DNA from 4 places in the Spongiibacter tropicus DSM 19543 genome. Region 1 is predicted to be linked to each of the others. Evidence: predicted binding sites of a transcription regulator. Region 1 holds the regulator's gene; each other region holds the start of a gene.
What was found. Region 1 encodes sigma-54, which starts transcription at its own class of promoters, with help from an activator protein. Its sites were predicted from a motif close to TGGCACANNNNTTGCNNT; they were not measured.
Positions count from the first base shown of each region.

Region 1 (8,006 bases):
AACACTCCCTGCGTAGTGCCGCCGTCGTCGGCGATCTGGAATTGTCCCGAATTATCCTTGAATCTGGGGCGGGCAACAATTGTCACCGTCGGGTTTTGCAGGAAATGTACTAAAACGCCTTACTCGCCTTCGCCGAAATAGTCATTAATCAGCTCAACGAGTGCCGACAGGGCTTGCTCTTCGTCATCACCCTCACAGCGAATTTGAATTTCGGTTCCTCTGCTGGCGGCCAGCATCATGACGGACATAATGCTCTTGCCATCGACCCATTTGTCGTTACTGCACACCGCGACATCGGCACTGAATGCGGCACTGGTCGACACAAATTTTGAGGCGGCTCGGGCGTGAAGACCGAGTTTATTAATGATGGTAATACGGGTTTCTTGCATGGGTTCGCTCCGCCGGGGCTCAGTGCTGGAGTTCGCGATGGCGAACCTGGAGATCAGGGCATTGTGCTCTGAGTGCTGCTGCAAGGCGCTCTACCATATACACGGAGCGGTGCTGGCCACCTGTGCAGCCAATGGCAACGGTGAAGTAGCTGCGGTTACCTTTTTCGATATGTGGCAGCCAGTGTTCCAGATAATTGAGAATGTCCCGGTACATGGTTTCGACCATCGGCTGCCCGTCGAGAAAGTTTCTGACACCTTCGTCGCGGCCACTCAGGGCGCGCAGAGACTCATCCCAGTGAGGATTGGGTAACATGCGCAGATCGTAGACCTGATCGGCATCTATTGGCAGGCCGCGTTTAAAGCCAAATGATTTCAACTGCAGCGACATACGATTGGCATCGACACCCAGCACCCTGTCGCGGATTGTGGCGCGCAGCTCATGTACTGTCATATCGCTGCTGTCGATGGTTAATGACGCTTCCATCACTACGGGTTCGAGCAGCGTGGTTTCCTGTCGTATTGCATCGCTGAGCGGTTGATTCGCTGTGGTCAACGGGTGGCGACGGCGAGTCTCGCTGAAGCGTTTTATCAACTTGTCGTCGCTGGCATCCAGAAAAATGATTCGCAACTGTGCGAGGTCCCGAACCTGCTCGCAAAGGGACTTGAAGCGCGAGAGTTCGTCAGGAGAGTTGCGGGCGTCGATACAAACGGCGACCTGTTGATGGACCTTGAGCTGGCTTTGCGAGAGCTCATGTACCAGCGCCGGTAACAGGGAAACTGGTAGATTGTCGATGGCGTAAAAGCCCTCGTCCTCCAGTTGATGAAGTGCCGTACTTTTCCCTGATCCCGAGCGGCCACTGATAATGATCAGTTTCATGGCGATCAGGGCGCGCGGGTTACAGCAGTAGTGTACAGGGCTTCATCGCTGCCCGCGTTGCGCAGCTGTTGACGAAAGCCGTCGTCGTTAAACACATTGGCTAGACTGGCCAGCACTTTGATGTGCTCGTCGTGGGCTTCCGCAGGAACAATGAGTGCGAACACCAGGTCGACGGGTTGATCGTCGATGGCCTCGAAATCGATGGGCTCGGCGAGCTTCAGCAGAATGCCGGTAATCGCCGTACACTGCTGGCTTCGGCAGTGGGGAATCGCAACCCCGTGACCGATACCCGTGCTACCCAGTCGCTCTCGGGCAAGGAGTTCGTTGAACAGATCGTCAGCGTTGAACTGGCTATTGTCGTCGGCGACAAATATCGAGATCTGTTCAAGAAGACGTTTTTTACTGCCTACGGACGTACCCCAGTGGGTACGTCCTTGGCTCAGTATCGCATTAAGGCTCATATTATTAGGTATCCGGAAAAACCGGCCCGGCGCTTACCGGCCCAGGTGTTTTTCCTTGTGTTTGATCAACTGGCGATCCAGCTTGTCGGTCAGGCTGTCGATCGCAGCATACATATCTTCCGATTCGCATGTGGCAAACAGGTCCGCGCCTGCCACATGCACTGTCGCTTCCGCTTTTTGTACCAGCTTCTCGACTGAGAGCGTAACGTCCGTATTGGTGATATTGTCGAAATGTCGTTGCAGTTTGGCAAGCTTGTTATTGACGTATTCACGCAGTGCCGGTGTAACTTCAACGTGGTGACCACTGACAGTTATCTGCATATCTTGCTCCTTTTACACTCAGATCGTCCTGCGCCTCCCGGCGTAGGGTCAGGGCTGCGCGATTTAACGCAGCCAGCTATACCAGTCGCTTCCGCTCATTAGAGGGGGGAATGACCAGTGATTCTCGGTACTTGGCGATGGTTCTCCGCGCGACCTTGATACCCTGTTCGGCCAACAGTTCGGTAATCTTGCTGTCGCTGAGTGGCTTTCGCGGATTTTCTGCGGCGATCAGCTTTTTGATCAGCGCGCGAATGGCGGTCGATGAGCACTCGCCGCCGGTATCGGTCGATACGTGGCTGGAGAAAAAGTATTTCAGCTCGTAAATGCCCCGCGGTGTATGCATGTACTTCTGGGTGGTGACCCGCGAGATCGTGGATTCGTGCATGCCCACGGCGTCGGCAATGTCATGCAACACCAACGGTTTCATCGCCTCGTCGCCGTATTCGAGAAAGCCTCGCTGATACTCGACGATTTTGCTGGCGACTTTCATCAGGGTTTCATTGCGGCTCTGCAGACTTTTGATAAACCAGCGCGCTTCCTGGAGGTTGTCGCGAATATAGTCTTTTTCGCTGCTGGTACTGCTTTTGGCCAGTGCCGCATAGTGCGAGTTGATTTGGATTTTCGGGGCAATATCCGGGTTGAGTTCCACCAGCCAGCGGCCGTCTTTTTTACTGACGAAGACATCCGGGACGACGTATTCGGTATCGCCGCTACTGATTGCATCGCCGGGCGTGGGGTTCAGGGACTGGATCAGCAGCAGTGTATCCCGAAGCTGATCTTCCTTGAGGCGACAGCGGCGCATAATCTGGTTGTAGTCGCGGTTGCCGAGCTGGTCCATATGCTGCTCTACAATCTGCATGGCCTCTTGCAGATAAAGCGTCTCGCGGGGCAACTGCCGCAACTGAATAAGCAGACACTCCTGTAAATCCCGGCCACCGACGCCAGGGGGGTCAAACTGCTGAATCAAGTGAAGGACGGCGTGGACTTCTTCGATTTCGACGTCTTCATTGTCGAAGGCATCCACCAACTCTTCAGGCGTGACGGTCAGGCGGCCTTTTTCGTCGATGGCGTCGATGATGGCATCGGCAATGAACTGATCGATTTCAGACAGGCGACTCAGGTTGAGCTGCCAGCGCAGGTGGTCTTGCAGGGAATCTGAGCTGCCGTGGCGGTAGTCATTGCTGTAATCGTCATCGCCGCTGGGAGCGCTGCTCGCCGGGCCGGAGCTTTGGTAAACGTCATCCCATTGGCTGTCTACCGGCAGGTCCTCGGGTATTTCGCTGCGCTCGGCCCATTCGCTGTCTGCGTCGCTGGCGGTGGGCTCGCTTTCGTTGCTGCTGCTGTCGTTTTTGGTATCGCTGCTTTTTGACTGACTGTTGCTGTCTTGCTCGGGGGTGTCGTTTTCTTCCTCCAGTTCCAGAAGCGGATTGGAGTCCAAAGCAGACTGGATTTCCTGTTGAAGGTCGAGGGTGGACAGTTGCAATAAACGAATCGCCTGTTGCAGCTGGGGGGTCATGGTCAGCTGCTGACCGACTTTAAGCTGGAGCGATTGTTTCATAGGCAGCGGTTTCTACTACACCAAATTCTGAAGACATTTGTGCCTGATTGGCGGCACTTTAAGGTCAGTGTAGTCCTGCCGGAGAGCGGCTGCAATAGGCGTATAAAGCAATTGCTGTGCCGATTTTTCCTATCACAACGTGAACTTATCGCCAAGATAAATATCCCTGACGACCTGGTTGTTGAGTACGGATTCGGCGTTGCCTTCGGCAACAATACGACCTTCGCCGACGATGTAGGCTTTTTCGCAGATATCGAGGGTTTCTCGTACATTGTGATCGGTGATTAACACGCCGATTCCGCGGGCCTGAAGGTGTCGAATAATGTGCTGTATGTCGTTAACCGAGATGGGGTCGACGCCGGCAAAGGGCTCGTCGAGCAAAATAAAACTCGGCTCTGTCGCCAGCGCGCGAGCGATTTCGACGCGTCGGCGCTCGCCGCCGGACAGCGCCATGCCGGGCGATTTACGGATGTGGGTAATGTGGAACTCCTGCAGCAGGGCGTCGAGCTTTTCTTTTCGCTGGCGACGGTTGAGGTCGCTGCGGGTTTCCAGAATCGCCATGATGTTGTCGGCGACGCTGAGTTTGCGAAAGATCGACGCTTCCTGGGGCAGGTAGCCAACACCGTGGCGGGCTCGGCCTTGAATTGACAGCGATGTCAGATCTTTGCCATCCAGCTCTATGCGGCCCCTGTCGGCGTTGACGATGCCGACAATCATGTAGAAACACGTGGTTTTGCCCGCGCCGTTGGGGCCCAGCAGGCCGACTATTTCGCCGCTGTTGATGCTCAGTGACACATCCTTGATCACCTCTCGCCCTTTATAGGCTTTGGCGAGATGGCTGGCTTTTAGTACGGGCATCAGGGCGTGCTCTCGGTGTCGGGTTCTGGCGCCGGTTCAGTCTCGGGGGGTTCCGTGCCGGGTTGTTGGGGCTGCAGTGTCATCTGCACGCGGCCATCGAGGCTTCGGCTGCCGCCATCGGCGACCACCAGTTGCTTGCGCCCGCTGTACACAATGCGGTCACCACTGATTTTTGAACCCTGATGGCGAATGGTGGCGTCTTTCTGCAGCAGAATTTCCTCATCGCTCAGGCTGTATTCGATCAGTCTGGCGCTCGCGGAGACTACCCCTTCTTCAGCCCGGGGCTGCTGTTCAAAATACGCCGGGCTGCCATGGGCGATGACTTTCTGCACCTTGCGGTCGTCCTCGACAATAATCAGCTTGTCTGCGCGGATTTTCAGGCTTCCCTGAGACATGTTCACGTTGCCGGTATAAATGCCCTGGTTGTTCTCGTAGGTGGCCTTGTCCGAGCTGAGGTTGATCGGCTGGCTGCGGTCGTTGGGTAATGCGCTGACCGTCAGTGGCATGGCCAGCAGGCACAGTAGCTGGAGTTTACTGCTGAGGTTCATAGTGTCCCTTTACCTGTGAAAGGAGCTCGACGCGTTCCTGTTTGAGGTCAGCGCGCATGCCCACCGAAGTCGTTGTGCCATTGGGCAGTTTAAGGTCGAGCGGCTGAGCTGTCGCGACGGTGCTGTGTTCCAGGTCAATAGTCAATTGTTGGGTACTGATCTCGGCTTCACGAATCAGGTCTTTTACCAGCACGTCGTGGCGCAACTCAAGGGATTGGCCATTTTGCGACAGCGTGCCGGATGCGGCGTTTGCAGTCCAGGGGCGTTGCTGGCCGATGTCGCCAACGTAAAAGGGTTGCTGAAGGCGAATATCGCCGCTGGATATCATTCGATCAGCGCTTTCCGCCTGCCAACGGTAGGCAATATTGCCGTCAGCGCTGTATTTCAGACCCTCTATCCCCTGCAGGTGGGAGTCCACATCCGGGATGGCGTCAAAATTATCGATCAGGCTCAGTTTGCCGCTTTCGCTGAACTGCGTCAGGTAAATCACGGTACCGGCGATGGCCGCCAGCACCGAAAGTACCGAGGCGATATTGATGCGAAAGCTACGCGAAGCCATGATTACAAGTATTGCTCCAGAGCGTCATTTAACTTGCCTTGAGCCATTAAAATCAGTTCGGCGATTTCTCTGACAGCCCCTGAGCCACCAGTCGCGCGGGTTTGCCAGTCAGCATGACGGGCGACGAAGTGGTGGCCATTGGCCACGGTGATGCCCAGGCCGGCGGCGCGGATGGCGGCGAGGTCGGGCAGGTCGTCGCCGACGTAGGCGATTTCCTCGTAGCGCAGGCCCAGATCGCTGCGCAGTTCTTCGAGGGCCGTGCCTTTATCTTCACGCCCCTGATAGATCAGCTCGATGCTCAGCTCGCGGGCACGTCGCAGCAGTAGCTCAGAGGTGCGGCCGGTGATGATCGCCGGGCGAATGCCAGCGTCGCGGAGCAGCTTGATGCCGAGGCCGTCGAGAATGCTGAACGCTTTCATTTCCTCGCCACTGTTGCCAAACAACAGGCTGCCGTCGGTCAGTACGCCGTCAACATCCATGGCCAGTAGGCGGATATTGCGAGCTTTTTCTATGACGCTTTGCATGGTTTTCCCTTTACGCGACGCCTGCCTTGAGCAGGTCGTGGGTGTGGATTACGCCAATGGGCTGCTGTTTGTCATCCAGCGCGACCAGCACCGTGATCTTATTGTCTTCCATAATGCGCAGCGCTTCGGCGGCCAGCATGCCGGGCTGAATACTGCGGCAGTTGCGGGTCATCACGTCGTCAATTTTTGCGTCGCGGATATCAATGCCGCGGTCAATGGCGCGGCGCAGATCGCCGTCGGTAAAGATGCCAGCAAGCGTGCCGTCGCTGTTCAGGACGGTTGTCATGCCCAGCGCTTTGCTGCTCATTTCCAGTAACGCTTCGCTCAGGGCGGCACCGCTATTCACTTTGGGAATTTCGTCGCCGGTATGCATAATGCTGTCGATTTTCAGCAGCAGTCTTCTGCCCAGCGCGCCGCCGGGGTGGGAGAAGGCAAAGTCATCAGCAGTGAAGCCGCGGGCCTCCAGCAGGGCAATGGCGAGTGCGTCGCCCATGACCAGCGTGACGGTGGTGCTGGAAGTCGGCGCCAGGTTCAGTGGACAGGCCTCCTGTGCCACCCCGACATCCAGGTGGACATCGGCGGCTTGTGCCAGCTCTGATTGCGGACGCCCGGTCATGGCCAGTACCGGGACCGCCAGGAGCTTCAACAGAGGAATGAGGGTAACCAGCTCAGCAGTGGTGCCCGAGTTGGAAAGTGCGATGACCACATCGCCGGGGCGTATCATGCCCATGTCGCCGTGGCTCGCTTCTCCGGGGTGAACAAAAAATGCTGGTGTTCCCGTGCTGGCCAGCGTTGCGGCGAGTTTGCTGCCGATATGGCCGGATTTTCCCATGCCAGTGACGACCACTCTGCCCTGGCAGTTGAGTAACAGCTCGCAAGCGCGATCAAAGCTGTCATCGGTGCGGGCAAGCAGTGCGTCTACGGCGTCGCGTTCCATGCTGATGACGCGCTTGGCAGTCTCGATATATGAAGATGTCATTGCGGGAGTTTTGGCCTTATTGTTCCGGGCGAGCCATTAAGCTGGCGCTCATTTTGGTTATGATAATTTCCAATGTGACAAATTAACAGGTTTACTGCGTCTCCCCGCAGGGAGTGATTTACGTAAACTGCGGTCGGAGAAACTGTGTAATACACCACTGCGGGCTGATGGCAGGCAGTGGCTGGGGTGCGGAAAACGGAGAGTAGACAATGATGAAGAAAATTCTGGTAATGCTGACGGCGACGCTGTTCGCCGGTTTGGCTCTTGCCAAAACCGATGACTCGGCAGTGGGGCCCCATGAGGTGGTTGCAAACACCACGCAGGAGCTAATGAAAGTGATTGAGGAGGCTCGGGGTTATGTCGATCAGGATCCCGACCGCTTCAACAACGAAGTGCGTCGTATCATGGATCAGGTGGTCGACTTTCAGAGTTTTGCCCGCGGTGTGATGGGGAAGTACGGCAGTCGCGCCTACTATCAGAGCCTGACCAGCGAAGAGGACAAAGCTCAGTTTCGCGACCATGTGCTGCGTTTTACCCAAAACTTCAAAGACGGTCTGATCAATACCTATGCGAAGGGCCTGCTGGGCTTCAATGGCAATAAGATTGAAGTGCTGCCGCTGGCTGAAGACGCGGACCTGTCGGGCAGTGTTGGGGTGCGTCAGCATATTTACGGTGAGCGCGCCAAGCCTTACGAGGTCATCTATACCTTGCGCCGTGACGCACAGGGCGACTGGAAGCTGCGCAATGTGATCATTGAGGGGCTGAACCTGGGGCGCATTTACCAGAACCAGTTCCGCACGGCGGTGGCAACTTACGATGGCGATATCGAGAAAGTGATCGATAACTGGACGGTAGCGCCCAAGGAAGTGATGGAACAAGCCGCTGGAGACGCTGGCGAGAAGTGATCAATCGGCGCCCTTTTCTCGCCAAGG
Region 1 covers NZ_ATUS01000002.1:236,634-244,639, reverse strand. Annotated here, with positions in the region: gene G411_RS0112795 (HPr family phosphocarrier protein) at 120-389, opposite strand; gene rapZ (RNase adapter RapZ) at 409-1,266, opposite strand; gene ptsN (PTS IIA-like nitrogen regulatory protein PtsN) at 1,272-1,727, opposite strand; gene hpf (ribosome hibernation-promoting factor, HPF/YfiA family) at 1,761-2,048, opposite strand; gene G411_RS0112775 (RNA polymerase factor sigma-54) at 2,125-3,606, opposite strand; gene lptB (LPS export ABC transporter ATP-binding protein) at 3,739-4,464, opposite strand; gene lptA (lipopolysaccharide transport periplasmic protein LptA) at 4,464-5,012, opposite strand; gene lptC (LPS export ABC transporter periplasmic protein LptC) at 4,996-5,571, opposite strand; gene G411_RS0112755 (KdsC family phosphatase) at 5,574-6,095, opposite strand; gene G411_RS0112750 (KpsF/GutQ family sugar-phosphate isomerase) at 6,106-7,074, opposite strand; gene G411_RS0112745 (MlaC/ttg2D family ABC transporter substrate-binding protein) at 7,284-7,979, shown strand.

Region 2 (8,006 bases), on a different contig from region 1:
CGACTCGATGCCATTGGCCATCGGAATTTGCAGTCGGGCGTCGCTGATCTCCAGTGTCTCCCTGCTGACACCCTCGGTTTCATTCCCCAGAACAAAGATCCGACTCTTACCCGGTGACAGCTCAAACAGTGAGTGTTGCGCGTGGGAAGACAGGCACAGCACTTCAGCGCCATCCTCTTGCAATCGTCGTAGTTCGGGCAGCAGGCGGTCGCAGTGGTAGAGCGGGCAGTTAAATACGGCACCGGCGCTGGCCTTGATGACCAGCGGTGACAGGCTGGTGCCACCCTTGCGGGGCACAATCAGGCCGTCGATGCCACTGGCCGCCACTGAGCGGATAATCATGCCGAGATTCTGCGGATTACTCACGCCATCTAAGGCGATGTAGCAGGGTGACCCTTGCTGCAAGGTTTCGGCGGTGATTGCGGTGGTCGGATGGTAGTCTGCCAGCTCCAAATCGGCGGCAACCCCCTGGTCCTGTTTGCCATTCTTGGAGATTCTCGACAATGCCTTGCGGTCGTGCCAGGCGAGCTGGATCCCTTTCTTTTCTGCCAGTGCAAGAATTTCTGCAACAATACCGTCTTTGCGGTTGCTGTCGGCCAAGTGGAGTTTGTACACCCTGAGGCGCGGATTCTGTAGTGCCTCGAGGACGGGTTTACGTCCGTAAATAGTCAGAAGTTGCTGGAAAAACTGCTTTTTCTCAAGGTATTGCTGGCGATCGTCGCTCATTGCCTGTGGGGTGCTCATTCAGCGTGGTGGCCGGGAAAGCCCAGTGTTGCCCGGGCAGCCTCAGTAATCCGCTCTGCGGCATGCTGCAGGCGTTGCGCAACGGCAAGTATATCCTCGGCGCTAATGGGGTTGCTAATGCTGCCCGCTGAAATAACGAGCTCTGGCTCCTCTCCGTCGCCAAATACCGGGACAGCGATATTGGCAACGTGATACCGCCGACCTTTTTCTATGCGGTCCAAGTGGTAATTGCTTTCGCAGAGCTGTTCCCGATAGCGGCGAGCATGATCTGCCACTTCCTCAAGGCTCCAGTTTTCCTTGGGCTTGGCCAGTTCCTGTTCAAAGCGCCGCTCCGCATCACTAATCAGCGTGACCTCAAAGCCCCGCGCTCGAATGCCAATCACGGAAATGCGCAGTCGCTTATCCAGCTCCTCGTCCCACTCTCCGAGATGGGCCTGTGCCGCATGCAGCCATTGGTTGAGCTTGCCGGCGGATGACCAAGCAATAAAGCAGGCGCCCAGGGGGGCAATGGCCGGTAACCTCAGTCCTTGCTGGTAAGGGAAGTGTAATGGTTGAGGGATGCCGTAGTTGGCCAGCAAGACCAGTTGTTCTCCACTGCGCCCCAATACGCCACAGCCCAATTTCAGTTCCCGTCCGAGGGCTTCCAGTTCAGGTCTTGCGAATTCCAGTACCGGGAACTGTGCGAATGCGGCAATGCCTGCCGCCGCAATGCTTGGACCGAGGCGGTAGGCCTTGCTGCGGGGGTCCTGGGCGAGAAAACCGTATCGGGCCATGGTGCTGAGGATGGCGTGACATGTGGCTTTGTTCAGCCCCAGTATCCGCGTTAGCTCGGTGAGGCCAAAGGCTTTACTGGGGTGGCTCATGAACAAGTCCATAATCGCCAGCACACGAGCAGTGGGTTTTGAAAACACGGGAAGGGGCCCTTTTGGTTAACGGATCTGTCGCTATTTTACGGAATATTCAGGCTGAGGCACGTGCAGTTTTCGTTTGATCTTGGTGCGCTGCATTCTGCAGAGAAATAAAATGGTGCACAAATGATTTGTGTTGGCCTGTAATTTGCTTTGTTTCGGTGCGGAATGATGGGTTGCGTGCGTTGTTATTGCGCAATGCTCATCCTGCTTTCATGAGTTGAATTTATAACATTATGAAAATAAAGGAAAAAGTTATCCTGTTAAGTGCGCCTTATCAGGGCCTCCGGGGAATTGGGCAAGGGGCCATTTATTCTGCGGGTGCTTTATTGTGGTGCATGGTAATAAAAAGGTGCGATTTTACTGCACATGCGTTTTAGGAGAACCGGATGAGAACACCGCTTTCACGATTTACGCCTGCTTTTGTAGCGTTTTTTTGTGCGCTGGCTGCAGGGCCGAGCCATGCCGATAGCCTGAGTGGCGCGAATACCGCATGGATTCTGACCTCGACGGCCCTGGTATTGTTTATGACGCTGCCTGGGCTGGCGCTGTTTTACGGTGGCCTGGTTCGAAGTAAGAATATTCTCAGCGTGCTGATGCAATGTTTCAGTATTACCTGTGTGGCCTCGCTGCTCTGGTTTGCCGTCGCTTATAGCATGGCCTTCAGTGATGGCAATGGCTTTGTTGGCGGGCTGAGTAAAGCGCTGTTGGCGGGTATCGGCGAGGACACTCTCAGTGGCGACATTCCCGAGACGGTGTTTGTCATGTTCCAGATGACCTTTGCGATTATTACCCCGGCGCTGATCGTCGGCGGTTTTGCGGAACGCATTCGCTTCTCCGCAGTGATGATGTTTTCGGCGCTTTGGTTGCTGGCGGTTTACGCCCCGGTTACTCACTGGGTCTGGGGTGGCGGTTGGCTGGGGCAGATGGGCTTGCTCGATTTTGCCGGTGGCACTGTTGTCCATATTACCGCAGGTGTTGCGGCACTGGTTGCCGCTATGGTGCTTGGGCCGCGTAATGGCTTCGGCCAAATGGCCTTGCCACCGCACAATCTGACCATGACTTTCACCGGGGCTGGCATGCTGTGGGTTGGCTGGTTTGGTTTCAATGCCGGCAGTGCACTGGCCGCCAACGGGGATGCAGGCATGGCCATGCTGGTTACCCACCTCTCGGCAGCCACTGGCTGTTTGACCTGGTCGTTTATTGAATGGCTGCGCTTTGGCAAGCCCAGCGCGCTGGGCGCTGTCACCGGAATGGTGGCGGGGCTTGGCACCATCACTCCCGCGTCGGGCTATGTGGGGCCAGCAGGTGCGGTCGTGATCGGTCTTAGTGCGGGCATCGTCTGCTTCTATTGTACCCTTTGGCTCAAGCAGGTCCTGAAAATTGATGATTCGCTGGATGTATTTCCGGTACACGGTGTTGGCGGTATTCTCGGTACTTTCCTGGCTGGGATTTTTGCCAGCGCGGAGCTTGGCGTATTCAGCGGTCAGGGTCTGGCAGACGGCGTCAGCATCGCTCAGCAGTTGAAGGTGCAGTTGATTGGCATTGGCGCCACGCTGGCCTATACGGCAATTGTCAGCTTTATCTTGTTTAAACTGGTGGACGTTGTCATCGGTTTGCGTGTCAGCGCTGACGAAGAATCGGAAGGTCTGGACCTGACAGGCCATAACGAGGTGGGGTACGATCTTTAAGTCGTCATCTGCATCGTTGAGAGCCCGGCGTTTGCCGGGCTTTTTTGTTTCTGGAGCCCTGAATGCGAGCGTTTATTCTGTATGGCACTTCTGCCTGCCACCTCTGTGAATTGGCGGAGGCGGTGCTGGCCAATGTGCTGGCTGTGCAGCCAGACTGGCAGATTGAACTGATTGATATTGCTGATCGCGACGAGTGGATTGCGCAGTACGGAACGCGAATTCCGATATTTGCCGAGGGAGAGCGTGAGCTCGACTGGCCCTTTGATGAGGCTGCCGTGCTGGCCTTTGCCGGAGATGCGTTGTGAACGTGTCCGCATTGTGGCGTTACCCAGTGAAATCGCTGACTGGAAACAGTGAGCGGACGATGACGCTGGATCGACGGGGACCGGCAGGTGATCGTCGCTGGATGCTGGTGGATGAGCGGGGGCATTTTCTGACCCAACGGCAATTGCCGTCAATGTGTCGGCTTCACGCCGAGGAGCAGGCTGGCGGCGTGTTGCTGCGTCATCTCGACCGCGGTGAGAGCATCTGGCTTGAGAAGCCCTGCGGAGCTAAGCCCGTGCGAGTGGTGGTGTGGGAGGATAGCTGTGAGGCCTTGGATGCGGGGGAGGCCGCCGCGCAACGTCTGTCGGCATGGTTGGGGCAGCCGGTGAGACTCTGCTATCAGCCCGACGACAGTGAGCGACAGATTGACTTGACCTATGCGCGAGCGGGTGATCAGCTCAGTTTTGCCGATGGTTTTCCGTTTCTGCTGTGCACTGAAGCGAGTTTGCGGCTGTTGGAAGATGCCTATGGTGATGTCCTGGCGATGCAGCGGTTCAGGCCCAATATTGTGGTCGCCGGGACAACCCCGTTTGCTGAGTTGACGTGGCGCCGCTTGCGTATTGGTGATGTGGACTTCGACGTGGTCAAACCCTGTACGCGCTGCGTGATTCCCAGTCTCGATCCGGGAACCGGTGAGCGGCAGCGGGCAGTGTCACTGCTATTGCGTGACCATTGTAAACACGAGGACAAGATCGTCTTTGGTCAGAACCTGATTCACCGCAGCCTTGGCGAGATTCGCTGCGGTGATCCGGTTAGTGTTCTGGCGTAATCCCGGGCTCAGTTGAACTCGTCAACAGGACTGATACGGCGCTCGTGATTAGCCAGAATGGGCTTGGAAAGTTCCAGCTTTTCGCCGTACACCACACTGAATGCCAGCACATTCTTAATGTAGTCGCGGGTTTCGCCATAGGGCAGGTTTTCTATCCAGATGTCTGCCGGCATGTTGCCATTCTGGCGCATCAACACCCTTTCAACCCTCGAAGGACCGGCGTTGTACGCTGCGGTAGCCAAAATTCGATTTCCGCTGAAGCGCTTGAGTAGTTGACCAAGATAAAAGCCACCCATCGCGATATTGGTATCGGCGTCGAGCAGTTCGCTGCGTGAGGGTGTCGGTCGGCCCATCTGCCTGGCCAGTGTGCGTGCGGTGCCGGGCATAATTTGCATGACGCCGCGCGCACCAACGGGAGATCGCGCATCCTCGGCAAAAGCACTTTCCTGTCTGGCAATTGCATAAATCCATTTAGGATCAATTTCTTCGCGTGCTGCGGTTTGCATGAACTGCTCGCGATAGGCCATCGGGAAACGCAGCTCCAGGTCGTCCCATTCCCCCGCGCGAATAGCCGTGACAATAGCCTGGTGAGGCCACTGCCATTCCAGGGCTAATTGCCCCGCGGCGATTTTTTCGGCGGTATTGAGGCTGCGCATGGCGTAGTTCCATTCCAGTCTTGCCGTGTTCAGTTCACCCTGCCAGAACAGCTCTCGAGCGCGGATAACAGCGCTGTGCTGCCGGACTTCATCCAGCAGAGCGACATCCAGATTGCGGCGCTCCCCGAGCCGGTACTGCTGGTTGAGCAAATCGGCCGCCATGAAGCTGTAGTAGCCTCGCTGCGTAGCGAGGGTTCGCAGTATCTGGCTGGCATTTTCGGTCAGTCGTTGCTGTTTTTCCGTTTCGGCTCTGGCCCACCAGTATTGCCAATCCGGTTCAGCGCGTAGCTTGGCAGGCAGCAGGGCGATAAAGCGTTGAGCCGCTTCCCAGTCCCGGTCTTTCAGGGCGAGACGAATACGCCATTCGGTAAGGTAGGGATCTTCAAATGCAGGGTCATTTGCATTGATCCAGTCACGGGCGTAGTCCATGTCGCCGGCAATAATCTGCCGGGCAAACGCATCGCGAAGGGCGTAGTTTTGCTCGTTAGTAAAACCCAATTCCCGATCAAGCTGGTGCCACAGCGTATTGGCTTCTTCGAACTTGTTCTTGGCCAGGCGGCGCAGGCTCAGCAGCGCAAGGCGGCGGTTGTCATCCGTCGGCGCCATAGTAAAACCGCGTTGGTAAAGCAGGGCCGGGTTCTCTAATAGCTGGATTTCAGCGTCGCTGCCGGGAACTTTGCGCAACAGGTAAATAGCAAGGCTGTGCTGCCCGGCTTCAATGGCTAGCTGTGCGCGCTGCCAATGTTGTTGCCGGTATTCGGCGGTGGACAGGCTACTCAGCCATTGTTTTAGGGCGGGGTCGCAGGCGTCGGGGAGGGAACGGCCGGTCTGCCAGAGGGCTTCCGTTTCGGCGTTGGCGGTGCGGGTATCTCCTTGCTTGTAAAGGGCGCGCAGGTAATCGCAGCGCATAAACGACGGCGGATCCTGTCGGTAGTAGCGGACAAACTGTGCCCACTCACCGCGACGGCGGAGCTGGTAGAGCCAGGCAATACGAATGCGTTGACCAACAATCGTGTCGCGGTACTGCTGGAGGTAAACGTCGATAGTGCCGTGGGAGAGCTCGCTGATCTGTGCTTTGATCAGTTCCAGTTCCAGATAAGGGTAGAGGGCATATTGGTGCAATGCCGGGAGCAGGGCTTCTGCCTGCTCGCTGCGGCCGCGACTGATATTCTCCATGGCTTCGCGGTATAATTGCCGCTCCTTCGCCAGACTTTCAGCGTCGGCATGGGCCAGCGGCACTGCGACATAACACAGCGCAATGCTGAAGATTGTCGACAAGCAGGCGCGAATGATCATCCTTTTAACCCTGTAGGCGTGCAAAAACGTTCGGTTGATCCGATTCTCAAGACTAATATCCACGGAATTCACTATATGCCTTTACTCCGCGGCACTCAATTGCAGCACAGCATTGGGCAGCAGATTGTGCTCGACAACGCAGAAATCCAACTCGATGCCGGTGACCGGGTCTGCCTGGTGGGACGCAACGGCAGCGGTAAATCTACCTTGCTGCGAATGATAGATGGCAGTTTAGCGCCGGATTCGGGAGAACTCTGGCGCCAGCCGGGCATTCGCATCGCGCGGATGGAGCAAAATCTGGATTTTGCCTCGGCGGATGACAGTGTTTACGACGTGGTCGCGGACGGTCTCGCAGAAATTGGTGGCCTGCTGAAGCGCTACCACCACCTCACGCTTCAGGAAATGGATGAGGCTGCACTTCGCGAGCTGGAGAGTCTGCAAAAGCAAATTGAGACGCTCGATGGCTGGCGTTTTCAGCAGCGTATTGAGTCCACCTTAAGCCGCTTGGAGTTGGCGCCTGAACTGGCCATTTCCTCGCTGTCGGGAGGCTGGTTGCGGCGAGTATCGCTGGCACGTGCCTTGGTTGGCGAGCCGGATATTCTGCTGTTGGACGAACCCACGAACCATCTGGATGTAGAGGGAATCCTCTGGCTGGAGCAATGTGTGAGGGGTTTTGCCGGTTGTGTTCTGTTTGTGACGCACGACCGGGCGCTGATCGAATCGCTGGCGAATCGTATTATTGAACTGGATCGCGGAGCACTGAAAAACTATCCCGGCAGTTATCAGCGTTATCTGGAGCAGCGCGAGCACGACCTGGCGGTGGAGGCTGAGCAAAACGCGCTGTTCGATAAGCGCTTGGCTCAGGAGGAAACCTGGATTCGGCAGGGTATCAAGGCCCGCCGCACCCGCAACGAGGGTCGAGTCCGCGCCCTGGAACAGATGCGCCGCGAGCGCGCCCAACGCCGGGAGCAGCAGGGACAGGCGAGCCTGACGGTGAATGTCGGCAACCAGACGGGAAAAATGGTTGCTGAGTTAACGGATGTCAGTTATCGGGTTGCCGACAAAACGCTGGTTAAAAACTTTAACCTGCTGATTAGTCGCGGCGACAAGCTGGCATTGATTGGGCCCAACGGCGCTGGAAAAACGACCCTGCTTCGGCTGGTCCTCGGTGAGCTGGCGCCTCAGGAGGGGAGTGTGCGTCAGGGCAGTAATCTCCAGGTGGCTTACTTTGATCAGTTGCGGGATCGGCTGGATCCGGATGCGCGTGTTGTGGATATCGTCGGCCAGGGTCGCGAATCGGTCACGATCAATGGGCGGGATCGCCACATTATGTCTTATCTCGGCGACTTCCTGTTTTCACCGGAACGCGCCCGCAGTCATTTCGGTGTGCTGTCGGGCGGCGAACGCGCCCGAGTGCAGCTGGCCTGCCTGTTTACTCAGCCGGCTAACGTACTGGTGATGGATGAGCCGACCAACGATCTGGATATGGAAACACTGGAGCTGCTGGAAAGCCTGCTGGTGGAGTTTTCTGGCACCGTCTTGCTGGTCAGCCACGACCGGGCCTTTGTCGACAGCGTGGCGAGCAGTTGTTTGTTGTTTGAAGGCAATGGCCAGATCA
Region 2 covers NZ_ATUS01000004.1:85,709-93,714, forward strand. Annotated here, with positions in the region: gene G411_RS0115240 (TrmH family RNA methyltransferase) at 1-744, opposite strand, end outside; gene G411_RS21635 (helix-turn-helix domain-containing protein) at 741-1,655, opposite strand; gene G411_RS0115250 (ammonium transporter) at 2,042-3,343, shown strand; gene G411_RS0115255 (glutaredoxin family protein) at 3,406-3,648, shown strand; gene G411_RS0115260 (MOSC domain-containing protein) at 3,645-4,436, shown strand; gene G411_RS0115265 (transglycosylase SLT domain-containing protein) at 4,445-6,388, opposite strand; gene G411_RS0115270 (ATP-binding cassette domain-containing protein) at 6,464-8,006, shown strand, end outside.
Region 2: a site for sigma-54 is predicted at 1,790-1,807, ahead of G411_RS0115250 (ammonium transporter). Genes of this name have one in related genera too.

Region 3 (8,006 bases), on a different contig from region 1:
ATGAGGGCCACCGGTGTTTGTGGTAGCAAGCCTTCTTGAAGCAGACGTGCCTGAATAGATGCCGCCTGCCGTAGCCCCATGTAAAACACCCGTGTTGGGAGCTGGGCATTGTCAGGTGCAGGCGCTTGCTGACGGTGGCCGCTCTCCAGAATCAGAGAGTTGCCCCAGTCCCGATGGGTGAGGGGGATATTCACCGCCGCAGCGCAGGCAATGGCGGCACTGATGCCGGGCACGATGGAGACGGTAATGCCGCGTTGCTGCAGGTAGTCCATCTCTTCACCGCCGCGACCAAATACAAAGGGATCGCCGCCTTTCAATCGCACTACGCGAGGATATTTCTTTGCGCAGCGGTACAGCAGACGATTGATTTCCTCTTGCGACAGTTTGTGGGCGCCACAGCGTTTGCCAACGTGGACGCGGCGACTGGCGCTGGGGATATAGGCCAAAATCTCCGGGCTGATCAAACTGTCATAGAGCACAACATCCGCAGACTCGATCAAGCGAACGGCCTTCAGCGTCAGTAACTCCGGGTCGCCGGGGCCAGCGCCTACCAGCCAGACGCGATTGCCGGAATGTGTGGGTTGATTCGGTCCAGTCATCATGGTGTTGTTCCTCATGCAGATTCGGCGGTGATCGCGCACTGCGTCTCAATCAAGCCGGTTAGCTCAGGCAGGCAGGAGCCGCAATTCGTGCCGCATTTCAGCGCCTTGCCGAGCGCGGCCGTTGTGTCGCAGCCGTTGGCAATTGCTTGCCGAATGGCGGTTTCTCCCACCTGAAAGCAAGAGCAAATAATGGCACCACTGTCCTGACTGCCTTCCCGTGGTCGCCCGGCCAGCAGCGCCAGTCGTTCCGGGTCACTGATAGACGTCGACGTGAAACACTCCAACAGCCAACGCCGGTTCCCCAGCTCTACGCGGTGGTCTCGGTGGGTGAAGAGCAGACATTGCAGCTGGCCCTGTTCAACGCCAACCAGCCGATAGTGTTGTTCAGCGTTGTCGTGGACATGTAGCCATTCGATCCCCGGAAATTGACGCTGCAGGGTCTGGAGAAGCCCGTCGGCACTGCCCGCATCTGCCAGTTCGTAGGCGTGGTAATCCGCGCTTCGGTTATAGGCCCAGTAATCGCAGGGCAATGGGCCGATATCCCTGCGGCTGAGCAGAAAGCCGTAGTAGCGTGCCGGGTAGGGCGAGACGTCCACGCGACCGGCTTTCAGCGCTGGCTGGCCGGAGTGCGGGTCGCGATCACTGGTGATCAGCGTGCAGACGCGTGCGCGACTGGCATAGCGGCTGGTCCAGTGCATGGGTGCAAACAGCTCACCGGGGCGCTGACGCTCGTCCTTGGTAATACGAACACGCAGCAAGCTGCGGGCCTGTGTATTCGACAACGCGACGATCTGGCCATCGATAATGCCCCGCTGTGCAGCATCGATGGGATGCATATCCACATAGGGCTCAGGGCTGTGCTGGGTGAGCCGCGCAGATTTTCCGGTGCGGGTCATGGTGTGCCAGTGGTCGCGGATGCGGCCAGTGTTGAGCAACAGTGTGTCACCACTGCTTGAAAGCGGTGCCTGTGCTCGAACGGGAATCAGCCGGGCTTTTCCATTCGGCGTATAGAAACGGCCGTCATCGAAAAAGCGCGCACGGCCTTGAGGGTATTTGGCATTGACCGGCCACTGTACCGGCAGCATCGCGTCGTAGTCGGTTTGGGAAAGCCCGATGAGCCCCGACAGGTCAAAGTCGCGCTGCCCGTGATTTTCGAAGCCCGACAGACGGGCGTGCTCGTCGAAGATATCGGCGGGATGTTGGTAGTTGAAGGCATCGCTAAAGCCCAGGCGCTGACCGACCTGAGAAACGATCCACCAGTCCGGGCGGGCCTCACCCGGCGCGCTCAGGAAAGGACGTTGCCGGGAAATGCGACGCTCTGAATTCGTCACCGTGCCGTTTTTCTCCCCCCAGCTTGCGGCTGGCAGCAGGATGTCGGCGGCCGCGGTGGTATCGGTGTATCGCATGCAATCCGATACCACCACCATCTCGCAGTGCTGCAGGGCAGCGCGCACGGTGTCGGAATCGGGCATGCTTACCAGTGGATTGGTGGACATGATCCACAGAAATTTGATGCGCCCTTCGGCGACGGCCTGAAACAGCTCAACGGCTTTCAGTCCCGCGTGTTTGGCGATATTCGGTGACTGCCAGAAGCGCTGCACTCGGTCTGCGTCATCGTCGCCGAAGTCCATATGGGCAGCCAATTGATTGGCGAGCCCCCCTACCTCCCGGCCACCCATCGCATTGGGCTGGCCGGTAATCGAAAAAGGGCAGGCTCCGGGTTTGCCGATGCGGCCGGTCGCCAGATGGACATTAATAATGGCGTTGGCTTTGTCGCTGCCATCGCGGCTCTGATTCACGCCTTGGGAGAATACGGTGACGGTGCGCGGCGTTTCTTTGAACCAGTAAAAGAACTGGGCAAGCGCGGAGGGCGTGACGCCGATGGTTTGTGCAAGCTGCTCATCATACTGTGTGGCGTCTAGTGTCGTTTCCCAGCCTTCACAGTGTTGCTGAAGAAAGGCTTCGTTGGTGGCCCGCTCGTTGTGCAGGTAGCGCAGCAAACCGTTAAACAGCAGGGTATCACTGCCGGGCCTGATCGGCAGGTGAAGGTCGGCGATATCACAGGTCGCGGTGCGCCGTGGATCAATCACCACAATCTTCATCTCGGGGCGGGCGGCCTTGGCTGCCGCGATGCGCTGGTAAACAATCGGGTGGGCCCAGGCGGTATTGCTGCCGACCAGTACCAGCAAGTCGGCGGCTTCCAAATCTTCGTAGCAGCCGGGGACGGTATCGCTGCCGAAGGCGCGTTTGTGGGCGACTACCGCAGAGGCCATGCAAAGCCGAGAGTTGGTGTCCATATTGGCGCTGCCGACAAAGCCCTTCATCAGCTTGTTGGCAACGTAGTAGTCTTCGGTGAGTAGCTGCCCAGAGCCATAAAAGGCCACGGCATCCGGGCCGTGATCGGCGATCACCTGCTTCATCTTGTCGGCAACGGCTTGCAGGGCGGCGTCCCAGCTCGCGGGCTCGCCGTGAATCAGCGGGGTAAGCAGGCGCTCGTCGTGGTCCAGCGTTTCATGCAATGCCGAACCTTTCACACACAGCCGACCATAGTTCGCGGGGTGGTTGTCGATGCCTTTCACCGGCTGAACACGACCATCGCAAACCGATACCTCAACGCCGCAGCCCACGCCACAGTAGGGACAGGTGGTATGGCTTGTGGTGGTGTCGGTCGTCATGGCTTGTGCTCTCGTTGTGCGCTGCTGAAAACAGGCAAAAAAAAGGCGCTCGCAGCTAAAGCTGCGAGCGCCAATGCTCTATCAAACAGAAGAAAATCCGGGGTACCTACATTGGTACCAGAACACCATCGCTGATATTCCTGCTGGTGAATATTCAAGAACAGTGCCAGCTTTATTCATCCCGAAAAGCCTTCCAAATTGCGCCGGAAGCGGTCATTTGAGGGTGGTGTGTGCCTGTTTTTTGGGCATGTTTTGCATGTTGTGCCTGATACGAGTGCGTATCTGACGCTGCAGTGAAAGCGCCTCTGACGCCATTTACATTGCAAAACAGGGGAGTTAGGACAAATCTGGCCAACTGGCACTGCTATTGCTTAAACCCTGTCGATACCATTTGTGGCAATGGCGCCTCACTCTGGTAGAGCAGCGACGCAACACATAGGAGATATGAACCCATGACCTGCTAAATAGAGAGAGACGCCATGAGTAAGATGCGCATTGTCGTTGTCGGCAACGGAATGGTTGGCCACAACTTCCTTACTACCCTCGCTCGTTCTGAGCACGCGCAGCACATCGACCTGCTCGTTTTTTCCGAAGAACCCCGCCTCGCCTACGACCGAGTACAGCTAAGCAGCTATTTTTCTGGTGCCACGGCAGATGATCTTGCCATGGGAGATGCAGAGGAATATGCGGCGCTCGGTATCCGCTTTGTTACTGACGACCGTGTCGCGCAGATCGACACCACCCAGAAACGCATTACCACGGCCTCGGGCCGCCAGGAAGACTACGACAAGCTGGTCTTGGCGACGGGTTCCTATCCCTTTGTGCCGCCGATTCCCGGTAAAGACCAGCCGCATTGCCTCGTCTATCGCACTATCGAAGATCTTGAGGCGATTTCTGCATCCGCCGCGGTGTCGAAAACCGGTGTGGTGGTCGGCGGTGGTCTGCTCGGTCTGGAGGCCGCCAATGCCCTGAAACAGGCGGGACTGGAAACGCATGTGGTGGAATTTGCGCCGCAGCTAATGGCAGTGCAGCTCGACGAGGGCGGTGGTGCCAGGCTGCGCAGCAAGATCGAAGCGCTGGGGGTGCAGGTGCACACCGGCAAAAATACCCAGGAAATCACCGGCGGAGAGAACAGCCGCTACTGCATGCAGTTTGCCGATGGCAGCCAACTGGAAACCGACATGATCCTGTTTTCGGCGGGCATCCGCCCACGGGATGATCTGGCCCGCGAAACCGGACTGGCGATCGGTGAGCGGGGCGGCATTGTGATCGACGATTACTGCCAGACTTCCGCCGCCGATATCTATGCCATTGGCGAATGCGCCCTGTGGAACCAACGCATCTTCGGTCTGGTTGCCCCCGGCTATCAGATGGCGAGGGTGGCAGCGGCACATATCGAAGCGGCAATTAGTGGCGACGAGCCGTCGAGCCAGTTTCAAGGCGCTGATATGAGCACTAAGTTGAAACTGCTGGGCGTGGACGTGGCGTCGATTGGTGATGCGCAAGGGCGCACTGACGGTGCGGTCAGCTACGTGTTCAGTGATGAGCGCGCCGATGTTTACAAGCGTCTCACCGTCTCTGCCGATGGCAAGCAACTGCTCGGTGCGGTACTGGTTGGCGACGTCGACAGCTATACCACACTGCTGCAAATGATGTTGAACAAGATGCCCATCGGTGGTGATCCTGCGGCCCTGTTGTTGCCCAATGATGTGGGGGCTGCACCGTCGATCGGACTGGCCGCATTGCCGGACACCGCGCAGATTTGCTCCTGCTTCGATGTCAGCAAAGGCGACCTCTGCGCCGCCATTGAGGGGGGCTGCCACGAGCTGGGCGAACTGAAAGCCCTGACCAAGGCCTCCACTGGCTGCGGGGGCTGCGCCGCGTCGGTCAAACAACTGCTGGACAGTGAGCTGTCTGCATTGGGTGTGGAGGTGAACACCGATCTCTGTGAGCACTTCCCCCATACGCGCCGCGAGCTGGCCGACCTGATTCGCGTTAAAGGCTACACCCGTTTCAACGAGGTACTGGCGGCTCACGGTAGCGGTCATGGCTGCGAAATCTGTAAGCCGACCATCGGTTCTATTCTGGCCTCCCTGCACAATGCCTATGTGCTGGAAGACGAGCTGATGCCCCTGCAGGATACCAACGACATCTACCTGGGTAATATGCAGAAGGACGGTACCTATTCCATTGTGCCGCGCGTGCCGGCGGGCGAAATCACCCCGGAGCGTTTAATTGTGCTCGGCGAAGTAGCGCGGGACTACGATCTGTACACCAAGATTACCGGCGGTCAACGAGTGGATTTATTTGGCGCCCAGCTCCACGAGCTGCCGGACATCTGGGAGCGGCTGATTGCCGCCGGGTTTGAAACCGGCCACGCCTACGGCAAGTCGGTGCGCACGGTGAAATCCTGCGTGGGCAGCACCTGGTGCCGTTACGGTGTGCTGGATTCGGTGTCGATGGCGATTGCCATTGAAGAGCGTTACAAGGGCCTGCGCTCGCCGCATAAACTCAAGTTTGCGGTGTCGGGCTGTACTCGGGAGTGTGCTGAGGCACAGTCCAAGGACATCGGCGTGATCGCTACCGAAAAGGGCTGGAATCTATATGTTTGCGGCAACGGTGGTATGCGCCCTCGCCACGCCGATCTGTTCGCCACCGAGCTGGATGACGACACGCTGATTCGCTATATCGACCGGGTATTGATGTTCTATGTTCGCACCGCTGACCGCCTGCAGCGCACCTCGGTGTGGCTGGAGAATCTTGAAGGCGGGCTCGATTATCTGCGCGAGGTGGTCATCGACGATAGCCTTGGACTTGCCGAGGAATTGGAAGCCTCGATGACCCGTGTGATTGCCAATTACCAATGCGAGTGGAAAACCACGGTGGAAGACCCCGAGAAGCGCAAGCGTTTCCGACACTTCGTGAATGCCGATGCTGCCGATTCTCGCTTGCAGTACGTGCGCGAGCGCGGCCAGCGCCGCCCAGCCACCGATGCGGAACGCCGTGCGGCCGATACTCATTCTGAAAACCCCGAATCACTTGCTGTGGAGTTGCGCTAATGACTGCCTGGATAGATGTTTGTGCCGTTTCGGATATTGTACCGGACACCGGTGTGTGTGCCCTGTTGGGCGATGAGCAGGTGGCGGTATTTCGCTTTGGAGACAGCGAGGTTTACGCCATCAGCAATTTTGACCCCTGTGGTGAGGCCAATGTGCTGTCCCGCGGCATCGTCGGCTCTATTGGCGAGCGCAAGGTGGTGGCGTCGCCATTGTACAAACAGCATTTTGATTTACGTAGCGGCGAGTGTCTGGAAGCGCCCGAGAAATCGGTCCGCGCTTACCCGGTGCGACTGACAGGCGAGCGTATCGAAGTCGCTGCAAACTGAGTTCCAATGCGTGCTTGACGGCCCCTTCGGGGGCCTTTTTTATGGGCGCAGGATAGCGATAGCCGGTGGATCAGATAGAAGGGGAGTGATTGCCGGTGGAAGAGGGGTCAGGCGATGCCGTCGCAATAGGCGCGGCCAAACAGCAACTGCTGACGCAGTGGCGCGACTGACTGCCCGGACTCCAGTAACTCGGCATACCAGAGGCTGTCTCGTATATCGCCCAGGCAGAGAAGGCCGATCAGTCGGGAGTTCCGCAACAGCAGTTTTTTATACACGCCCCGCGCCGGATCGCTCAAACACAGACAATCGTCGCCGGGTTCGGCAATAAACTGTCCCATGCTGTGTACATCCAGCCCCGAGACTTTCAGTTTAGTCAGGTGTTGCCGTTCGCTGTAGCGTGCGGCGTGGTCACCACGAAGCTGCGCGGCGAGAATCCGGACCTGATCCCAGATGGGGGCGACCAAGCCGTAGCTATTGCCATCAAACTCGCAGCATTCGCCAATGGCGAAGACCCGGTCGGCGCTGCTTTGCAAGGCCGTATCGACGACAATGCCGCGATTCACCGTCAATCCGGCCTGCTGCGCTAGCTCGGTATTGGCGTGAATGCCTGTGGCGAAGACCAGTAAGTCGGCGTTCAATTCCCGCATGACGCCCTGCCGGTTCAGCGCCAGCCCGCGCAGTTCGCCGCTCGCGTTGTGCAGAACAGCAGTGGGGCTAACGCCGGTCATCACCTCAATGCCGCGTTGCGCCAGCGCATCGCACAGCAGTGCGGCGGCCTCACTATCCAGTTGCCGGTTCATCAACACCGGATTGCGGTGCAGCAGGGTGACGGACAGGCCACGTTGACGCAGGCCCACCGCGGCCTCTATGCCCAGTAATCCGCCGCCGACGACGATCGCGCGCTTGGCGTTTTCTCCCGCACGAAGCAGGGCGTCTACATCGCGTAGTGAGCGAAAGCCGTAAACGGCCGGGTGATCGATGCCGGGCAGGGTGGGCAAGGCGCTGCGACTGCCGGTGGCAATCACCAGTTGGTCGTAGCACAGTGTGTCGCCATTTTCGGCATAAACGCGCTGCTGTTGCGTATCGATGCGACTGACCGGCCAGGGTGACAGGCGCCGAACGCGCCGGGCCCGATACCAGTGCTCGTCGTGTGGAGTGATGGTGTCGAGTGAGACCTCACCCGCCAGCAGCGGTGACAGCATAATGCGGTTGTAGTGCGCAACGCCTTCGTCATCCAGCAGCAGAATTTCACTGAAGGGATGTTGAAGGTCGAGCTCTTCCAGCAGGCGGTTGGCCGCCAGGCCGCTGCCGATAATCAGCAGGCGGTTGCTGGCGGGGGAGGAC
Region 3 covers NZ_ATUS01000005.1:31,716-39,721, forward strand. Annotated here, with positions in the region: gene cobA (uroporphyrinogen-III C-methyltransferase) at 1-602, opposite strand, end outside; gene G411_RS0116495 (nitrate reductase) at 614-3,277, opposite strand; gene nirB (nitrite reductase large subunit NirB) at 3,757-6,336, shown strand; gene nirD (nitrite reductase small subunit NirD) at 6,336-6,662, shown strand; gene G411_RS20935 (NAD(P)/FAD-dependent oxidoreductase) at 6,770-8,006, opposite strand, start outside.
Region 3: a site for sigma-54 is predicted at 3,634-3,651, ahead of nirB (nitrite reductase large subunit NirB). Genes of this name have one in related genera too.

Region 4 (8,006 bases), on a different contig from region 1:
TCATCTTTTGAGTCGCCGTCCAGCCCAGCCGTTTTTTCCAAGGTCTGGAAGCCGAAAATGCACGTCGACCTGAATACTCGCAGTCAGCCTGCTGCAGATAACGTGTATGAAGTGACGTTGACAGTAACAGTGACCGCCAAGCTGGAAGAAGACGAAACGGCGTTTCTGGTGGAAGTCCAGCAAGCCGGTCTGTTCATTGCCGAAGGCATTGAAGGTGAGGCATTGACGCAACTGCTGGGCATCGCCTGCCCGAATATGCTGTTCCCTTATGTACGCGAAGCGGTTGATGCCCTGGCTGTAAAAGGTGGCTTCCCGGCGCTGGCACTGCAGCCCGTCAACTTTGAAGCGCTCTATCGCCAAGCCAAGCAACAGGCCGAGCAGAAAGCGGCCGAAGCTGGCGACAGTGCCACGACTCACTAGTCGATGACTGCCGGGGTGTGAGCCCCGGCCATTCCCCTCGTGTTTCACATTGCTCTTCACGAGCCGAAGATCGCTCCCAATACCGGCAATATTATTCGGCTGGTGGCAAATAATGGCTGCCATCTGCACCTGATTGAGCCGCTGGGTTTTGATCTGGAAGAGAAGAAGCTGCGCCGTGCAGGGCTGGACTATCGCGACTTGGCGAGAGTGACGCGTCACGCGGATTACGCGGCGTTTCTGCAGTCCGTTGCCGGACGACGAATTTTTGCGCTGACCACCAAGGGCAAACGCAGCTATGCCGATGTGAGCTACCAGCCCGGAGACGTGTTGTTATTTGGTTCGGAAACGGCAGGTTTGCCCGCCGATATCCGCGAGTCGCTGGGTCCGGATCACTGCCTGAGAGTGCCGATGATGGCAGACGCACGCAGCCTCAATTTATCCAACACCGTGGCACTGGTCAGCTACGAGGCCTGGCGGCAGCAGGGGTTTGAGGGCGCGTTGTAGACGACTTATTCGTCGTCTTCGTCGCCACCCATATTCAGCTCTTTGATTTTGCGGGTGAGGGTGTTGCGGCCCCAGCCCAGCAGGTTGGCTGCATCGCGGCGGCGGCCGTGAGTGTGTTTCAGCGCGACCTCAATCATCACTTTCTCAAACTCGGGCACCGCGCGATCCAGCAGCTTGTCGCGGCCCAGCAGTAATTCCTGATCGGCCCAGCGACGCAGATTCTCCTGCCAGTTTGAGGCCGGGGTGCCGGTCTCTCCGCTTTCACTGCGCTGCAGCAGCTCGGGCGGGAGGTCGTCGATATGGACTTCCCGGCCCGAGGCCATCACCGTCAGCCAGCGGCAGGTATTTTCCAGTTGGCGGACGTTGCCCGGCCAGTCCAGTTGGCTGAGGTATTCCTCGGTATCTGGCAGCAGGCGTTTGGGTTCAACGTTCAATTCGCTGCCCGCCTTGGTGAAAAAGTGCTGCATCAGTTTGGGAATGTCTTCGCGACGTTCTGCCAGTTTCGGCAGGTGAATGCGAATCACGTTGAGGCGGTGAAAAAGGTCTTCCCGAAAGCTGTTGTTCTGCACCAGTTTTTCAAGGTTCTGGTGGGTGGCGGCGATGATGCGCACATCCACTTTCACCGGTGTGTGACCGCCAACGCGGTAGAACTCACTGTCGGCCAGCACCCGCAACAGGCGGGTCTGGGTTTCGGCGGGCATATCGCCGATCTCGTCCAGAAACAGTGTGCCGCCGTTGGCCTGTTCAAAGCGTCCACGACGTTGAGCGGTGGCGCCGGTAAAGGCGCCTTTCTCGTGGCCGAACAGTTCCGATTCCATCAGGTCTTTGGGAATGGCGGCCATGTTCAGCGCAATAAAAGGTTTGTTCGCGCGGGGGCTGTGGCGGTGCAGGGCCTGTGCGACGAGTTCTTTGCCAGTACCGGATTCACCGTTAATCAACACCGTGATGTTGGACTGCGAGAGCCGACCGATGGCGCGAAACACTTCCTGCATGGCCGGGGCTTCACCAATAATTTCGGTGCTTTCCAGCGGTTGTTCTTCCGGCAGGGTCGCTTTGTTTTTCTCGGCGTGCTGCAGGGCGCGCTGGGTGGTGGCGACGACTTCATCCACGTCGAAGGGTTTGGGCAGATACTCAAACGCGCCGCCCTGATAGGAGGCGACCGCGCTATCGAGGTCGGAGTGAGCGGTAGTGATAATGACTGGCAGGCCGGGGTGAATGTCGCCAATACGTGACAGCAGCTTCAAGCCGTCCATGCCGGGCATGCGGATATCGCTGATCACCGCATCGGGGGCGCCGGTTTCCAGGTGGGCGAGCAGTGCATCGCCGGTCTCGAAACTACGAGTGTCGATACCCGCCTGGGTAAGGGCTTTCTCCAATACCCAGCGGATGGACTTGTCATCGTCGGCAACCCATACGGTGCTGTTCTGTGTCATTGCTCATGCTCCACGGGAATAAACAGCGAGAACTCCGTTCGACCGGGTTCGCTGCGGCACTCTATAAGGCCTTGGTGGTGGTTGAGGATGGACTGGGAGATGGAAAGCCCGAGTCCTGAGCCGTCGGCGCGGCCACTGATCATAGGCAGGAAGATGGATTGCGCGATATCGGGAGGGATGCCCGGCCCATTGTCGATAATGTCCACACGGCAGACGAGGCGGTGGCGGTGCGATCCGATGGTGAACTGTCGCAGCGTACGCGTGCGCAGGGTAATGCTGGGCGTTTCGTGTTCCGGTGGTGACTGGTTCAGCGCCTGCAGGGCATTGCGCATGATATTGAGCACGGCCTGGATAAGCTGTTCCCGGTCACCGGTGATGTCGGGGATGCTGGGGTCGTAATCGCGAATAATGCGCACATTGCCGCTGCTTTCGACCTCAATCAACTGCCGCACGCGCTCCAGTACCTCGTGGATGTTGGTGGGCTTTTGATCGGGTACCTTGTTGGGGCCGAGCATATTGTCCACCAGATTGCGCAGGCGGTCGGCCTCTTCAATGATGATGTTGGTGTAGTCGTGCAGGCGCGGGTCATCCAGTTCTCTGGCCAGTAGCTGCGCCGCACCGCGGAGACCGCCGAGTGGGTTTTTGATCTCGTGGGCGATGCCGCGCAGCAGAGCCTTACTGCTTTGCTGTGAGGTCAGCAGACCTTCTTCCCGGCTGATGCGCAGCAGCCGATCCAACGGCTGCAGTTCGATGATCAGTGATGTGCGGCGGGTATCAACAATCGGCGTTACCGCGTAATCGACCGTGATTTCCTCGCCGGAGCGCAATGTGAGTACGGTCTCGCGCTTGGTGTAGGCCTCGCGGTTATTGATGGCATCCAACAGTTTCACGACGGTGTCTTCTTCCTCGTGAAACAGCGTGGTGATGGCTTCTCCGTGGATACGCTGATCAGACACCGCAAGCAGAGACTCCGCCGCCGGATTGATATAGCTGACGGTCAGATTGGGCTCGACCAGCAAGATTGCTGTCTTCAGGTTGTCGAGTATGTGGTGGTGCAGATTGTTTGGGGGCATAGCGTCGCGGCTGTCTTCGTTATGGGGCATAAGAAAGCAATATCCAGGCCAGCGCCCTAAATCGGGGTCACAATCCAGCACATGGCATGGCAGGCTGCGGAAGGCCTTGCCCTGCGCTGGGTCGGGCGATTATTCGCCGCCCGTAATTGGGTCGCGATGAGTGTTGTAGAAAAACAGTATGCACCAAGATAGTGCTTGGCGCGTGAAGGGAAGCGCGTTTATTTGGTGTTTTTTCGCCGAGGTTAATTATTCGGCCAGCGACTGATGACCGTGACCTGGTCGCGACTGACGATACGGCCATTGTGATCCACTAATTCTGCGCTGATTTGGTGCTCGCCGCGGTGTAGGAAGGGGATGCTGGTGGAGGTGGTTGCGCCCTCACTCAACACCTTGCCGTCAACGCGAATGCGGATGCGCTGCCCGTCTTTGAGCGGCTGGGCAAGGCGCACGGCGACAGGCGTGGGAGTGCGGCCATTGGGCAGAACCTGGCCATTGCCGGGCTGCTGAATGTTCAGTGTGTTAGGTGCGGGGCCGAGTACTTTTGGGAATGAGTGTGGCTGGGTGCTGGGTGACACCGCAGGAGTGGTGTTAGTGGGGGCTAGCTCCACAGGGGTAGAGCCCGGCTTTGGCGCGTCGCTGAATACCGCTTGTCCCTGGTCGTCAGTGCTGCGGTAGATCTCACCATAAACTGCTGTAGCCAGCAGTGACAGGAATAAAAATAGCAGCGTAGGAGCGTGGCGCATGGTCATCTGTCCCGGTATTTCCGTTCAGTGTGCGATGCCAAAGCGCCGCTGGCAAGTCTTTGCCGCAGGCATAAAAAAAGCCCGCCGAAGCGGGCTTTCTGCGATCAGGCCCAAGCCTTATACGCTGTAGTACATGTCGAACTCAACAGGGTGAGTGGTCATGTTCAGGCGCTCGATCTCTTGTGATTTCAGCTCGATGTAAGCGTCGATCATGTCGTCGTCGAAGACGCCGCCAGCGGTCAGGAAGGCGCGGTCTGCATCCAGAGCTTGCAGCGCTTGCTCCAGGCTAGAGGCAACAGTTGGGATTTCCGCGGCTTCTTCTGCAGGCAGATCGTACAGATCTTTGTCAGCAGCATCGCCGGGGTGGATCTTGTTCTGGATGCCGTCCAGGCCAGCCATCAGCAGGGCTGCGAAAGCCAGGTAGGGGTTCGCAGAGGGATCCGGGAAGCGAACTTCGATACGGCGCGCTTTCGGGTTGCTGATGAACGGAATACGGATAGAGGCAGAGCGGTTACGGGCAGAGTAGGCCAGCATAACGGGCGCTTCGAAGCCGGGAACCAGACGCTTATACGAGTTAGTAGAAGCATTGGTGAAGGCGTTGATAGCGCGAGCGTGCTTGATAACGCCGCCGATGTAGTACAGCGCAGTTTCAGACAGGCCGCCGTAAGTGTCGCCGGTGAACAGGTTCTGGCCGTCTTTGCTCAGAGACATGTGTACGTGCATGCCGCTACCGTTGTCGCCGACAACAGGCTTGGGCATGAAGGTGGCAGTTTTGCCGTAGGCGTGGGCCACGTTGTGTACACAGTACTTCAGTACCTGTACTTCGTCAGCTTTCTTAACGGCAGAGTTCGGGCCGACACCGATTTCACACTGACCGGCGGTGCCGACTTCGTGGTGGTGTACTTCAACTTCCAGACCCATGTCGGTCATGGCGTTACACATGGCGGCACGCAGGTCGTGCAGGCTGTCGACCGGCGGTACGGGGAAGTAGCCGCCTTTAACGCCGGGACGGTGACCCGTGTTGCCTTCTTCGAAGCTGTTGCCGGAAACCCAGGCCGCTTCGTCAGAAGAGATGGCGTAGCTTGCGCCTTCCATAGCCACTTTCCACTTCACGTCGTCAAACACGAAGAATTCGGGCTCGGGGCCAAACAGGGCGCTGTCGGCGATGCCGGCAGAGCGCATGTAATCTTCAGCGCGCTGAGCAATGGAGCGAGGATCGCGGTTGTAACCCTGCATGGTTGAAGGCTCAACGATGCCGCAGCGGACGATGATGGTAGGCTCGTCGGTGAACGGGTCCAGAACGGAAGCTTCGTCGTCTGGCATGAGAATCATGTCTGACTCGTTAATGCCTTTCCAGCCCGCAATAGATGAACCATCGAACATTTTTCCGTCTTCAAAGAAGCCGGCGTCGATTTCGCCTACAGGCATAGTGACGTGTTGCTCTTTACCTTTAGTGTCGGTGAAGCGCAGGTCGGCCCACTTCACGTCATTATCGGCGATTAACTTCAGAGTCTTCTCTGACATTACTGACATCCTCCAACAGAGTCTTCTTAGTCGATTCGGCAAGGGGCCGAAGCTTTGCGATTATAAGTTCATTGCATTGTGCCGCATAGCGACAGCGGCTGTGAACTGCTGTAAAGCTGCATTTTCGAGCAGAGGAAATCTCTACAGTTCATGTTCGTACTCGTGGCAGCAATATGTGTGCCATATTTTTGTGCCGAAATTTTATGCAAAAGCGGTGAGAAACCGTCGGTTTGCGAGATAAGTGTGCGCGCGCACCTAAATTGTGCACCAATGTTGGGCTGGTGTGTTCTAATTTGGTGCGCACCGCCTGTGGGCACCGCGCTGCGGTTGTCGGCAGAGGCTGAAGCCTCGCCCCGGAGTGGCTATAATGCGCAGCTTTTCCGCCGCGGTGCCGTCATGAAGTTTATCGTCAAGCTCTTCCCTGAAATCATCATCAAGAGCAAGCCTGTCCGCAAGAAATTCATCAAGCAGCTTCGTGATAATTTGCGCAAGCTGCTGCTGCCGATTGATCCCGAGCTGCAGATCGGTCGTGAGTGGGACCGGATTACTCTGGAAACCGGCAGCGATGACGAAGCGGTGTTGGCGTCGCTGCTGGAGGTGATGGTCAATACACCGGGAATTGCCCACATTATCGAAGTCGCCGAGTATCCGCTGGTGGACATGCACGATATTTACGAGAAGACCCGCGACGCAGTAGGCAACAGTCTGGAAGGTAAGACCTTCGCCGTGCGCTGCAAGCGGACCGGTGAGCACGATTTCAATTCCGGCGATGTTGAGCGCTATGTGGGTGGTGGCCTGAATCAGCATGTTCCCTCGGGCGGCGTGAAGTTAAAGAATCCCGACGAAGTCGTGCGCCTGGAAATTCGCAAAGACCGCTTGTATGTCGTCAAGCAGCGTCACGAAGGGCTGGGAGGGTTTCCGATTGGCGCGGTAGATTCGGTAGTGAGCCTGATCTCCGGTGGCTTCGATTCCACAGTGTCCAGCTACATGGTGATGAAGCGTGGCATGCGCACTCACTTCTGTTTCTTCAACCTCGGTGGGCGCGAACATGAAATCGGCGTGAAAGAAGTGTCGCTGTATCTGTGGCAGAAGTTCGGCGCTTCGCACCGGGTGAAATTCATCACTGTTCCCTTTGAAGACGTAGTCGCCGAGATTCTTAAGAACGTCGAAAATTCTCAGATGGGCGTGATCCTCAAGCGCATGATGATGAGGGCTGCGTCGAAGGTCGCGGCTGAGCTGGGGTCGCCTGCGCTTGTTACCGGTGAGGCGGTGGCTCAGGTGAGCAGTCAGACATTGGCCAATCTGTCGATTATCGACAAGGCTACCGACACCCTGGTACTGAGGCCACTGATTACGGCTGACAAGCTGGATATCATCAACACGGCTGCAAAAATCGGTACCGAAGCTTTTGCGGCGAATATGCCTGAGTATTGCGGGGTGATTTCTGTGCGGCCCACGATCAAGGCCCGTCCTGAGCGCATTGCCGAGCAGGAAGCCCGGATGGATATGGGGGTGCTTGAGAGGGCGATTGCCAACGCCAAGTACGTCAATATCGATGCGCTGGCCGACGAAGAGGCGGTGAGTCACGACGTGGAAGTGTTGCCGATTCCCCTTGCCGAGGCGGTGATTCTGGATGTGCGTCATCCCGATGAAGTGGAGCGTCAGCCGCTGAAACTTGATCGCAATACGGTGCAATGTCTGCCGTTTTACGAGTTGCATCGCCGGGTTGAGGAGTTGGATCCGAAGCGGGTATATCAGCTCTATTGCGATAAGGGCGTGATGAGTCGTTTGCACGCTGCCCACCTGATGGATCAGGGGTTTACCAACGTGAAGGTGTACCGTCCGTCATGAGTCAGATTGATATGGAGCGCTACCAGCGCGTCCAGCCATTGTTTGATGTTTTGGTCGAGCCCCGTTGGGGGGACCAGGACAGCCTCGGACATATTAATCACGTTAATTACTTCAGCTATTTGGAAGAGGCCCGCGTACGCTGGCTGGAGGCTGACGGACTTTGGGGCGATCAGCCGTTTCTGTTGGTGCTGGCCGCGATCGGTCTCAACTTTCGACGCGAGTGGCACCACGGTCGCCCGCTGCGCGCCCGGGCGTGGTTGTTAAAGCTGGGTAACAGCAGCTTTCAGCTTCGTCAGGCCTTGTTTACCGACGATGGCAGCGAGCTTGTGGCGGAAGGCGACGCGACCCTGGTACATGTGGACGCGCAGCACCGTGCGACGCCAATTGAGGGCCGCATCCGCGATATTCTGCAGGCGTCGCTGCTGGATGTCGGCGCTTGACGTCAGTGCTTAGTCGGC
Region 4 covers NZ_ATUS01000001.1:2,414,183-2,422,188, forward strand. Annotated here, with positions in the region: gene secB (protein-export chaperone SecB) at 1-420, shown strand, start outside; gene G411_RS0111375 (tRNA (cytidine(34)-2'-O)-methyltransferase) at 460-924, shown strand; gene ntrC (nitrogen regulation protein NR(I)) at 930-2,357, opposite strand; gene glnL (nitrogen regulation protein NR(II)) at 2,354-3,430, opposite strand; gene G411_RS0111390 (DUF4124 domain-containing protein) at 3,673-4,173, opposite strand; gene glnA (glutamate--ammonia ligase) at 4,291-5,697, opposite strand; gene thiI (tRNA uracil 4-sulfurtransferase ThiI) at 6,094-7,548, shown strand; gene G411_RS21495 (acyl-CoA thioesterase) at 7,545-7,988, shown strand; gene G411_RS0111410 (hypothetical protein) at 7,998-8,006, opposite strand, start outside.
Region 4: a site for sigma-54 is predicted at 5,863-5,880, ahead of glnA (glutamate--ammonia ligase). Genes of this name have one in related genera too.